One region of the Halomonas sp. 72 genome, then DNA from elsewhere that is predicted to be linked to it. Evidence: predicted binding sites of a transcription regulator. Region 1 holds the regulator's gene; each other region holds the start of a gene.

The links. The regulator FNR, encoded in region 1, switches genes on or off when oxygen is low (the NO sensors DNR and NnrR bind a similar motif). The targets are predictions, from matches to a motif close to TTGATNTANATCAA.
Region 2: the regulator FNR is predicted to act here: its motif matches at 2,501-2,514, upstream of ACT3T6_RS11940 (YfcC family protein).
Region 3: the regulator FNR is predicted to act here: its motif matches at 1,701-1,714, upstream of kdgD (5-dehydro-4-deoxyglucarate dehydratase).

Annotation. Positions count from the first base shown of each region.
Region 1 covers NZ_JBQSYY010000008.1:111,837-116,050, forward strand. Annotated here, with positions in the region: gene ACT3T6_RS09950 (DNA polymerase III subunit epsilon) at 1-469, shown strand, start outside; gene ttcA (tRNA 2-thiocytidine(32) synthetase TtcA) at 629-1,540, shown strand; gene fnr (fumarate/nitrate reduction transcriptional regulator Fnr) at 1,527-2,279, opposite strand; gene hemN (oxygen-independent coproporphyrinogen III oxidase) at 2,342-3,769, opposite strand; gene ACT3T6_RS09970 (sulfite exporter TauE/SafE family protein) at 3,855-4,214, opposite strand, start outside.
Region 2 covers NZ_JBQSYY010000012.1:63,802-68,015, forward strand. Annotated here, with positions in the region: gene ACT3T6_RS11935 (LysR family transcriptional regulator) at 1-740, shown strand, start outside; gene ACT3T6_RS11940 (YfcC family protein) at 798-2,231, opposite strand; gene ACT3T6_RS11945 (GFA family protein) at 2,848-3,270, shown strand; gene ACT3T6_RS11950 (DUF2784 domain-containing protein) at 3,334-3,747, shown strand; gene ACT3T6_RS11955 (S8 family serine peptidase) at 3,740-4,214, shown strand, end outside.
Region 3 covers NZ_JBQSYY010000015.1:85,139-89,352, forward strand. Annotated here, with positions in the region: gene ACT3T6_RS13410 (TRAP transporter substrate-binding protein) at 1-668, opposite strand, end outside; gene kdgD (5-dehydro-4-deoxyglucarate dehydratase) at 711-1,628, opposite strand; gene ACT3T6_RS13420 (metallophosphoesterase) at 1,921-2,682, opposite strand; gene ACT3T6_RS13425 (alpha/beta fold hydrolase) at 2,692-3,489, opposite strand.

The sequences.
Region 1 (4,214 bases):
TGTGGCTGCTGTGGTACTTAATCAACAGCAAGTGCACACAAGCCAGGCGTGGGTGGCAACGTTTGCCGACCCACAAACGGTTGACCAGACGGCGCTGCGCCAGCATCGGCGGCTTTACAATCCCGCCACGGCGGTACCCCTCTGTGCCGAGACACTGCATGCGTTTACCGATTTTATTGGCAACCGGCCGCTGGTCGGGTGGCAACTGGACCAGCAGTTTTGCATGCTTAATAGAGCTTTTAGAACGCACCTCGGGTTTGGGCTGCCTAATGTTCAGGTCGATGTGGCCAAACTGCATCAACGCCAATTGCGCCGTTTACACCCGTTAGTGGAGTCTTCCCAACCGTTTTCCGAGGCGCTGGCCTGCTGGCAAGTGCCTGCTATCTCGACCCAGAGATTGTTAGGTAAGGCCACCGCAAGCGCCTTGCTGTATATGCGCTTACAGCGTGATATGGCGCAATCGGGTTAGCTTCAAGCGTAATGGCGCCTGTGCCGATGGCCGTATTGATAACCATAGTGATGACCGTAGTTATGACCATAGTAACGACGTGATTTTGCCAGTTGGGTGAACGGCGGGAGTCTTGTTAGAATAGCGGCTGCTCCTTCTACCATTGGCAGTGCTTATATCATGCAACACCTTGATCATTTTGACCCCGCCGCGGCAACCGTTGCACCGACGCCTGACCTGCAAGGCCAGCCGGCGCTTGAGGATGCCAAACAGAAACGCGAATTCAACAAGTTGCAAAAGCGGCTGCGGCGCGAGGTAGGTAATGCAATTATCGATTACCAAATGATCAATGAAGGTGATCGGATCATGGTCTGCCTCTCGGGGGGTAAAGACAGCTACACCATGCTTGAGATTTTACGCAACCTGCAGCGCAATGCGCCGGTAAATTTTTCACTGGTGGCGGTCAATATGGACCAAAAGCAGCCTGGTTTTCCTGAGCATATACTGCCCCGGTATCTGGAAAAACTCGGCGTGGAGTACCGCATTCTGGAGCGCGATACATACTCGGTAGTGAAAGAAAAAACGCCGGAAGGCAAGACAACTTGCGCGCTTTGCTCGCGGTTAAGGCGCGGGTCGCTTTACGGGTTTGCCGAAGAAATCGGCGCCAACAAGATCGCCCTTGGCCATCATCGTGAAGATATTCTGGAAACGCTGTTTCTCAATATGTTCTTTGGCGGCAGCCTGAAGGCAATGCCGCCCAAGCTGCTTTCCGATGACGGCAAGAATGTCGTGATTCGTCCGCTGGCCTACTGTAAAGAGGCGGATATTGCGGAGTTTTCGCGCCTGATGGAGTTCCCGATTATTCCCTGTAACCTGTGTGGTTCGCAGCCGAACATGCAGCGTCAGGTCGTTAAGGAAATGCTGGCCGAGTGGGACAAAAAGCATCCGGGTCGTTTGGAAAGCATGTTTAAAGCGGTCACTAACGTCGCGCCTTCGCAGCTAGCCGACCGCGACCTGTTTGACTTTGCGGGACTGGAAACCAAACAGGAAGCACTCATGGCGGGGCGTATTGAAGCATTTAACGTGAGCTAATCACCGGCTCTTCCTCTTCAGCAAGCGCTATAAGCCGCTGCATATCGAGGATGTTAACCTCGCGCCCTGAGACGGCCACCACATCTTGCTGCTGAAAACGGCTCAAGATACGGCTGACCGTCTCAACCGCCAGCCCCAGATAATTGCCGATATCCGCACGCGCCATTGAAAGCCTAAAGCTGTAAGGCGAGTAACCCCGACGCCGAAAACGCTCTGAAAGCGTCAGTAGGAAACTGGCCAGCCGCTGGTCGGCGGTTTTGCGCGACAACAGGCGCATCATGCGTCGGTCATCACGAAGCTCCTTGCTCATACTGCGGTACAGCTGACCACGAAGCTCTGGTAGCTCCTCTGAAAGCAGGTCCAGCCGGTCAAAGGGGATTTCGCAGATGGTGGTGGTTTCAAGGGCAATCACGCTGCCTGGGTAGTGCTCTTCGTCAATGCCGTCCAATCCGACAAGCTCGCTGGGCAAAAAGAAGTTAGTGAGCTGGTCGTTGCCATTACCTTCGCTGGTTACCTGTTTTAGGCTGCCTGAGCGAACGGCATACACGCTGGTAAAACGGTCGCCTTGACGAAACAGTGTTTCGCCCTTTTTCAGCGGTGCCCGGCGTCTGATGATGGCATCAAACTGCCCCATGTCTTCAAGCTCAAGCGCTAGCGGCAGGCAAAGCGAGCTTAGACTGCAGGTCTGGCAGCGTGCTTCTTGAAGAAGCGAGCGTCGTTGGCTTGTCGAGGGTGGCATGACTATCTCCCTGTTTCTCTTTTGCCTAAATGGCTATCTACCGCAGGCGTTGATGCCGTTGGTTAAACGATTCTTGAGTAGCGTTGGCCTGAGTGCCCCGGAAGGTAAGCATCAAACGCCATGGCCAACTGGCGAATCAGTAAACGGCCCATTGGCGTCGCCTCAAGCGTATCACCCAGGCGAACGATTAGCCCGTCCTGCTCAGCAGTGCGTAGGCTTTCCAGCGCACTGGCAAAGTAGTCGTTGGCGTTAACCTGCCATTGCCGGCTAACCGCTGCTAAATCCAGGCGCATATCGCACATTAAGCGTTCGATAACGTCGGCTCTTATTAGGTCGTCCTTATTTAAGCGTACGCCTTTCACGATAGCCAGTCGACCTTGATCCAGGTTCTCTTCGTAGCTAGCCAGGTCAGTAGGGTTTTGCGCATAGCTATCGCCTATTCGGGAAATAGCGGACACGCCCAGACCGATCAGGTCGCATCTGGCATGGCTGGAGTAGCCCTGAAAATTGCGCTGTAGGGTGCCGTTGGCTTGGGCAACCGCCAGGCTGTCATTGGGTTTGGCAAAGTGATCCATCCCAATATGTTGATAGCCCGCAGTGGTCAGCATGTCGATGGTTGTGCGCAGAATCGAAAGCTTTTCATCCGCACCTGGCAGGTCATCCACGCTGATACGTCGCTGAGGCTTGAAGCGTTCAGGCAAATGCGCGTAATTAAACACGGATAAACGCGCCGGGTTTAACGCGATAACCTGTTCAAGTGTCTTGGCGAAGCTCCTTTCCGTTTGAAAGGGCAGACCGTAGATTAAATCCAGATTCAGCGAGCGAAAGCCCAACCGGTGTGCTTCATCCATTAGTGTTTCGGTGAGCACGCGAGGCTGATGACGGTTAATCGCCTTTTGAACGCGTGGGTCCAGGTCCTGTACGCCAAGGCTCAGGCGGTTGAAGCCCAAAGACTGCAGATGGCGCAGGGTTAAAACATCGGCTTCGCGCGGGTCAATCTCAATGGCGTAGTCACGCTCTGGTGCGCTTGAAAGCCCAAAGCGGGCGTCCAGGCGGTCAATCAAGTCGCCCATCTGTTCCAGTGAAAGAAACGTAGGGGTTCCTCCGCCCCAGTGCAACTGATTGACAGGGCGCTTTGTATCCAGATGGCGGGCCGTCAGGACCATCTCACGATCTAGCCGATAGAGATACGACTCGGCCAGGGCGGTGTTTTTCGTCGCAATTTTATTGCACGCGCAATAAAAGCAGATTTTGCGACAAAACGGGATATGGACATAGATGGAAAGCGGGCGCTGACTTGCGTTGCTGCGCTCAATGGCCTGGGTCGCATCTTCGGCGGTAAACCCTTCGTGAAAGGCCAGCGCCGTCGGGTAGGAGGTGTAGCGTGGGCCGCTTTTATCATAACGGCGCAGCAATGCGTCATCCCAGCGGGTGCTGGATGACGCGGTAGCAGTAACGGATGAGGGGACAGCCGTGGCACATACAGGCATGAAGAGGCGCTCCGGTAGCTGAAAATACGTTTTTAAAAGCTACCGATAGGCTAGAGAACATAGCGCTGTAGTGCGTTGCGCCAGGTCAATGATTGGCGTGTGAGTGTCCGCCTGAATGCCCACCTGAGTGCATGTTGAGTGCCCACAGCTGCCATACGGCAAAGCCGATAATGACGAGCGCGGCGATGGTTCTTGTCGCGGGGTGACGAATAAGATGATTAAGCTTGCGTGCGGCAAGTCCTGTGGCCAGTAGCGCAGGCAGGGTGCCCAGGCCAAAAGCGCCCATTAATAAAGCCCCTTGAAGCGGCCGGGCCGTCGCCAGGCTCCAGGCCAGCATTGAATACACCAGCCCACAGGGCAGCCAGCCCCAAATGGCGCCTAGCGCGAATGCCTGGGGGAAATGAACCACCGGCATCAAGCGTCGGCCCCAGGGCTCAAGGTGACG
Region 2 (4,214 bases), on a different contig from region 1:
TGCAGTTAACCGAAGCAGGCAAACTGCTGAACGCCTATGCACTGCGTAACCAGTTAGAAGTTAATAGCGTTATCGATGAGATGCAGGATGCAATGACACGCCAACGCCAAACCATTGTGGTGGCTTGCCCTGATGGCATGGCGTGGCACTTTCTTCCCAGTGTTATTTCGCGCTTTATTACTCAGCATCCTGATATTCGGTTTGATCTGCAGATGGCCGATTCAGCGCGTGCTTCTGAATTGGTAAAAGAAGGCAGTGCTGATATCGCCTTAACCTTTAGCCTCTCGCCGGATATTGGCGTAAAGGTGGTTTCAAGCCATAACGCCGCGATTAGTGCCCTTATGTCGAGTGAGCACCCGTTGGCAGTTAATGACGTTTTGTATGTAAAGGATTTATGCGACTACCCGCTTACCATGTCGCTTAATGGCTCGACAATGCGCTATCTGTTTGATGTCGCCTGTAGCTTGTCCGGTATTAAGGTATTCCCAAGCTTCTCCTGCGATTCACTTGGCGCGACCTATACCATGGTCAGCGAGCATCCCAATATGATCGGGTTGTGTAGTGCCGTGGCGGTAAGCGGTAAAATGCATAAGGATGGGCTGGTTTTAAAGCCGCTACACGAGCCCCAGCTTTCTCAGCGAAGCCTTCAGGTACAGGTGATGGCTGAACGCTATCTGCCTGCTCATATCGAGGCGTTTTTAGTTGTTCTGGAAGAGAAGCTGACGGCCGTTGTCTGTTGAGCGCATACCCGTTAGATGCCAAGCCACCCATTATGGGTGGCTTGGAAGCGAACCTGCTTAAAACGGACCGTAGTTAATCGCAACGGCAACCCCGACAAACGCGCCGCCGATGACAATCCAAATCAATACCAGTGGTAGCACGAATTTGAACCACTCCACGTAAGAAACGCGGGCGATCGCCAGGCACGCCATCAAGGTGCCAGAAAGCGGAGTAATAATATTGGTAACGGCATCGCCCAGCTTGAAGGTGATGAAGGTCGACTGGCGGGTGACTTCCAGCATATCGCCAATGGGAACCATAATTGGCATCACGATAGCGGCCTGGCCGGTACCCGAAGTAATCAATCCGTTAAATACCAGGTTAAACACGTATAAAAGCTCCATGGCGACAATCTTGCCATGACCATCTAAAGAGCTTGCGACGCTATGTACGAGGGTGTCGATGAGCTGTGCTTGTCTAAGCAACACGATGACAGCGGCGGCGACACCCACCACCAATGCACCGTACATGACTTCGCTTGCGCCATTCATCAGGCGTTTTACAAAATCGTTGGGAGACATTCTGCCGATCAGTGCCGTGGCGATCCCCACCATTAAAAACGTGGCAGAGAGTTCGGTGATTCCCCATCCGAAGTTAAAACCGCCGTACAGGAAAAACACAAAGGAAGCGGCAAATATCAGCAGCACTAACTTATGAGAAAAGGTAAAGGGCGGCAGAGCGCCAGGCTCATGTGTGGCTTCGGTGTTATCAAAGGCGTCTGCTCCCATCACGCTATGGGCCGGGTTCTGCTTGATACGTTTGGCATAGCGGCAGATGTACACCGTGGTAACGGTCAAAAAGACAATAAAGATAACGCCACGGTATATAAATCCGGAAAACAGCGGTAGCTCGGCAATGGTTTGCCCGGCAACGGTAACGGTCGGGTCAAAAACGCCTGCACCGAAGCCTGCGTAGGAGCCTAAAAAGATAATGGCCACGCCTACAACGGGGTCAAGCTTCATTGAGCGGGCAAGAAACAGTCCGATAGGAATAAAGGCAATGGCCAAGTTGGCACCTACCCCAACCGATGCAAGCGTTGAGAACGTAGCGCAAAAGATAAAAATAAGAACATTTCGACGGCCATTGGCCTTGCTAATGAGTTGGTGAATACCTGCGCTGATGGCGCCTGTTGACTCAATCACCTTGAGCACGCCGCCGACCATCATGATTAAGAAGATCAGTGGAGCCGCCGCCACCAGGCCTTTTTGAATAGCGGTAAACAGGTCCATTACGTTCAGGGGCGCTGCAGTAATGTACTGAAAGCTATCGGTGGCGACCTGCGTCAGGCCATTGTTGTTGGTTCTTTCGTAGCTTCCTGCGGGGATTATATAAGAGGCGAGCAGTACCAGTACCATAAAGCTAAACAGGATGATGAACACATCCGGCATAGGGCGTTTTTTCTTCATTGTTTGTGCCTTTTCTGGCGCGCCTTTACTCAGCTTCGTTGTCATATTCGTCTTCGCGGTCAGAGGGTTATCGTTTTATTGGTGGCGCTACTCTAGGCAGTATGTGCGACTCAAACGCTCAACGACAAGCGATACGGGTAGTTATCACTGTCGTATTTTTTAAACCGTGTGCATGGCCGAGGGGGTAGGTAGGCCGAAGCGGTTTAGTGTGAGGCGTAGCATCGGGTGGTGACGTTTTGTGTACTTCCACGAAATAGGTTAGGTAGAAGGTCCATAGCGCCTGGTTCGCAGGTGGTGAAAGGGCCACCTTTATGTTGTTTTAAATCAACCTACCAAGGAAGCCCATGGCTAACAATTGTGCATTTATCAAATGTGTTTTCTATTTTAGGCAAGCACGCTTGGCAGTCAGAAGGAAGCATCCGAGCAACCCAATAAAGCCGCTAAACGGTCGATTCAAAATGCCCGCTCAACGATGTTTTATGTCGCTGTAGATAACAGGTCTGCGGGCCATATCGCGCAATTTTACGCGTTAACAGCGCATAGCCAAGCGGCCTGCTACTGTCTATATAGAACCTGCTACTGTCTATATAGAAAAGGTGGGGTTTAGGGTTCGCTCTATTAAGCATGAATAGACGGTGTTACGTATCTAACGGAGGATCATATGCAATCCAACATTGAGCATCGGGGTAGCTGTCTCTGCGGTGAAGTGCAGCTTTTAACTCATTTAGACAGTCATCATGTGGCGGTTTGCCACTGCAGCCTTTGTAGAAAGTGGGGTGGAGGGCCGCTGTTTGCGGTTGAGTCCCAAAACGAGGTGGATTTCCAGGGGGCTGAGCATATTGCTATCTTCAGCTCCTCAGAGTGGGCCGAACGCGGTTTCTGCAAGCAGTGTGGGACGCATCTGTTTTATCGGTTAAAAGAGGGCGGGCACTATGCTATCCCTGTGGGGCTTCTGGAGGATAACGGCCAGTGGCAGCTTGAGGAGCAGATATTTATTGAGCAAAAACCAGCGTTTTACTCGTTTTCTCAAGCCACCAGAGACTTAACCGGCGAGGAGGTTTTTGCTCAGCATACTGGCAATTAAGAGGTTTCGTGGCCACTGCAAACACTGGCTACCTCCTCTGCCTATGCTTCACTTGGGAGAGATATGGCCCCTTCACTACTTCTGCTCATGGCGGATACGATATTAGTCGTTCATGTGCTGTTTGTTGTCTTTGTCGTCTTCGGGTTGCTGGCTATTTATGCCGGTTATTTTTTAAGGTGGCGATGGGTGCGAAATAAGAGATTTCGTATTTTGCATTTGTCCGCTATTGGGTATGTAGTGGTGCAGTCCTGGTTGGGCGCGGTTTGCCCGCTTACTACGTGGGAAATGGCCTTGAGAGAAGAGGCCGGCACAGCAACCTATACGGGATCCTTCATTCAGTACTGGTTGCAAAGCCTGCTTTACTACACGGCGCCGGAGTGGGTGTTTGTGCTGCTTTATACGGTTTTTGGTAGCTTGGTGTTATGCAGCTGGTTTTTAGCGCGGCCAAACCAACAGAAAGGAAGCGATGATGGCTAATAAATCTAAAAGCAACGGAAGCGAAAGCAATCCCTCTGGCAAGAGTGACTCATTAGCCACAATTTCGTGCGGTGCTGAACAGCTGCTTGTGGCTGCTCTTGAGCGAGGCGTTAATTGTCTTGAAACCGGGCGTTTTCTTATCAGTTATCGTGAAGGGCGAATGGAAGAGGGCATTAAGTCTCTCAAAGCTCAGATGTTTCGAGTGGCCGACGCGCGTGACTTTGCTGACCAAGCCGTCAGTTTGGAAGACGTCGGTGATGCGGAGGTTGTGGTGTTCCCAGAGCTTGGGGTTGCGCTTGTTGGTAGTGACGCTTTACAGCTGCATGGGATGAGTCTCAAAGACCCTATTTCAGCCGATAGCCCAATAGAAATTATTGAGCCAGAGTATTTTGCCTTTTCCGAAAATTCAGAGTATCTGCGAGGCTTTTTGCGGGCCGCGAGTACGATTGCTCGCGATCTTGGCGCTG
Region 3 (4,214 bases), on a different contig from region 1:
TAGTGGTTGCTGGATTCAAAGGAGGGGTAGTTGTTTTCAGCACCATCCAGAACACCGGTGGTTAAACTCTGGTAAACCTCGCCATACGCCATTGGCGTCGCATTGCCGCCAAGCGCCTCCATCATCTCGACGTAAAGATCGTTATTCATGACCCGGATCTTTAAGCCCTGAACATCTTCTGGGGTGTTGATCGGATGCTTGGTGTTGTAAATGCTTCTGGCGCCTGAATCGAACCAGGAGAGCACTACCAGACCTTTATCTTCCAATGCATCAGCAAAGCGCTGACCAATCTCGCCATCCATTACCGTGTGCATATGGTCTACATCGGTAAATAGGAAAGGTAGCGAGAAAACATTCGTTTCCTTAACAATGGGTCCCATGGGCCCCATATTGAAATTAGCGAAATCCAACGCACCATTGCGGGTTTGCTCAATCGCATCAGACTGATCACCCAGCACGGCATTGTTGTAAACACGGGGGGTAACGCGCCCTTCTGTTTGCTCTTTAACTGCCTCGGCAAAGGCTTCAAGCGCTACCGTATTGGGGTAACCGTCAGGGTGAATATTCCAGCCCCGCCAGTTATCGGCTTGGGCAGAAACAGCAGCGGCTAATAGCGAGACACCCGTTAGGGCAAACAGCGCTTGGCGACGGATAGTTTTTGTTTTCATCACTTAAAACCTCTTATTATTACTTGTGGTTTTTTTCAGCTTTTAGAAAGAACGCGCTACACCAACCAGGCGCTCTAACTGCTGGCGTTGCTCTTGGGTGGGCATGGTTAAAGGCGCACGAACGCTTCCAGCCGGGCGGCCGATAATATCCGCGCCTTCTTTAATCAAGCTAACCGCGTAACCGGCTTTTTGATCACGCAGATCAATAAATGGAATAAAGAAATCGTTCGTGATTCGTTTAACGACGTCTTTATCACCGTTGCGGAGCGCTTTATAAAACGTAACCGCCATATCGGGTACAAAGTTGAATACCGCAGATGAATAGGTATTAACGCCAATTGACAGGTACGCTTCTGCGAAAATCTCTGCCGTAGGCACACCGCCCACATACACTAAGCGATCACCGACCGTTTTAATGATTTTGTTGAGTGCCTGAATATCGCCTTTACCATCTTTCAAACCGATAAGGTTCGAGCAGGCATCCGCGAGTGCTTGCACCGACTCGGCATTCAGAACCCCGTTCCCTCGGTTGTAGTAAATGACGTTGATATCAGTGGCATCACAAATTTGCCGCGCATACTCGACTAATCCATCCTGCGGACACTCTGTCAGGTACGGGGGCATCAACAAAATACCATCGGCACCGGCTTCAGAGGCGGCATCAGCAAAGGCCTTGCCCGCTTCAACACTTAACCCAGCGCTTGCGATTACCGGCAGCTTACCATCGACTACTTCCACCGCTACACGAACAATCTGGCGATACTCTTCAAGCGTCAAATTGAAAAATTCGCCCGTACCACCAGCTACAAACACGGCAGAAATGTCGTGGCTGATAAACCACGCTAAGCGCTCGCGGTAGCTTTTTTCGTCAAATTTTCCGTTCTGATCAAAATCGGTAATGGGAAATGACAGTAGTCCATCTCCAACTGCTTGTATTACTTCTTGTTTGGAAAATTTCACAGAAACGTCCTCATGCTTTCTCATCCATGTTTAATTACATGGCAATAGGTAAAATCGTAGTAAACTAGTTATTTGTCATACATCATACAAACTAGAAAATAATCAACACGCGCAACACCTGCAAGTAAAAAGCTTTAAGCTTCGACCAAAGTGCTAGCGTCTAAAATATCTTTTAAAAACCCAGTAATTTTTTTAAGCAATAAAAACAAGATTTTGCCCTAGAGGGTGCACCTTCATGGAGAACAATAGCCCCTAAGCAATTTTGCCGGAACCAACTTAATATCGGTAGGCATCAAATATTGATGATTAAATCCGGCTTAAAAAGCGGTGAATTAAACTCATCCGGATATCCGCCAGGGTTAGCCAGTACGCGCGTACCGGCATATATAAGATCCACCGGTTCATGAACGTGACCGTGTATCCATAGATCCATTTTGCCCATCAACTGCGGCAGATGAGAGGCAAAGGCTGGGGATAGCGCATCACCTAAATATTGATCAGGAATGCAGTGGTGAAGCGGCGCATGATGGCTGATCACTACCCTGGGACCATCAAACGGCTTGGACAGTTCGCCTTCAAGCCAAGCGAGGGCTTCAGTGTGCAGCTGCTGACTCGCTTGGGGTGTCAACGTCGTGCCCGGTGACGTTTGGATGATTCTGAAATCGGGCATGTAGCGCAGCGCTTTGGACTCGGTATGGGCTGGATTTTTCGTCGGATCACTGGCGTAAAGCGCAAAATCGGTCCAGAGGGTCGTGCCATAAAAGCGTACGCCGTTGAGCGTGACGGCGCGGTTATCCAGCAGTTCGATATCAAGCCGCTTGGCCTCTTTCTTAAGCTCTTCGCGCATCAGCGGCATACAGGTGCCATAGAACTCATGGTTCCCCGGCACAAACAGAATTGGCAGCGTGGGAAACTGCGCCCGTGCCCAGATTAAGCCTTCAGCTTTATGATGAATATCCCCCGCTAACATCACAACATCGGCCTTTACATCGGATAACGGGCGGCTGTCCGCAAAGTGCTCCAAGTGCAGGTCGGATAAAATACGCAGACGCATCCAATCTCCTTAACGGGAAAGCTCTTCGATAAACGAGTCGATAAGCCTGATCACCTGCGCTTCATCTTCGCGGTGAGGGGTGTGGTGAAGGTTTTTAAGTATTTCGCAGTGCGCCGGGCCTTGGATATACCGGGCAATACGTTCCGGCTGGCGGTGCGAGCCATATTCATCTTTCTCGCCGTGCAATACCAATGTGGGGCAATGCACGCGTTCAAGCGCGGGTACCAATGACCAGTTGATGAAGTCAGGATGCAGCCACGTATTAACCCAGGCATCTAACACCCAGCGGGCTTTATGACCGTGATATTTTTCCAGCTTTGAAAACTGTTCTGGCGCTTTAAAAGCGGCTTTTGCCTGTTCGATACCAGAACGTGTACGCGCCTCGTTAGCCGATTGAGCAGCAATCGTAATCAGCCCCAGACACCGTGACGCATAAGCGCCAGCACAGTGAATGGCCATGCAGCCGCCCACGCTATGGCCTAATACAATAAAGCGGTCTATCGCAAGCGCTGCACATAAAGCGGCAAAATCAGTGCCGGGTTCATCGTCAATAAAGCTCAACGGTGGCGGCTCAAGACAGGCGCTCGATTGACCAAACCCCAGCCGGTCATAGGCAATAACGCGGTGTCGGGTCTTTTCGCATAGCGCTGCTGGAAAGCTACGCCATAAGGCGGTACAGCCGAGAGAGTCGTGTAATAAAATAATCGGTGTATCAGAACTCAGCGCCGAGGGTTCCCAGCTGCGTGCAAACAGGTGTCCGTGAGACAATGACACCCAGTGGTCGTGATAAGCGATTGATGAGGTCATGGCGTAGCTCTATTGTTATTAAGCCTTTTTAAAACATATGTTGAAGACATAAGCTATGTGCCTAAACCAACATAGCACGTCGAGATATTCCGCAAAAACAATCTGCCAAAACAATCTGCCAAAACAATTTTTCAAAGACTATCTATCAAAAATTGTCTATCAAAATCTATCTATCAAAACCTATCCATCACAACACTGCATAACCACTTAGCATTTTAAGAAGCAATTCTGCAGCAAGTAGACGACTTCATCTATGCGTCTGTTTAAGCCGTCCTTGGCCGGATAAAGTGCGGCAGACGCTATGTGTCAGTCATTTACCTTGCGCGGCATTTTAAGAGCCAGTGAGAACGGTCGTTCCTTGCGACACTTGACAAAGCGCTTTACAGATATCACACGCGCTCTCCCCCCGACCCATCAGTTAATTCTACTATCGTGAGTTTTCAAGCCCACAGAACCTAGCGGCTCAGAACCCATTTTTTGCCATTTCCTCTCCTCGCATCCACTTTTCCACCTACGTGCATAATCTATCGAACGGAGCTTTCACACCCCTGCTGCATCGCAGCAAAAAACCGCTACACTTTACGAAGTACCCTATCTGGAGAATCCCACGATGGCCTTCCCGCTAATTCCTACTTCTTACGATGGTGATGTTCTACCCTTCTGGAGGCTCCAAGCATTATGGCAACGCACCTCCATGGAGCACTGAAAGCACACCTAGGCTAAGC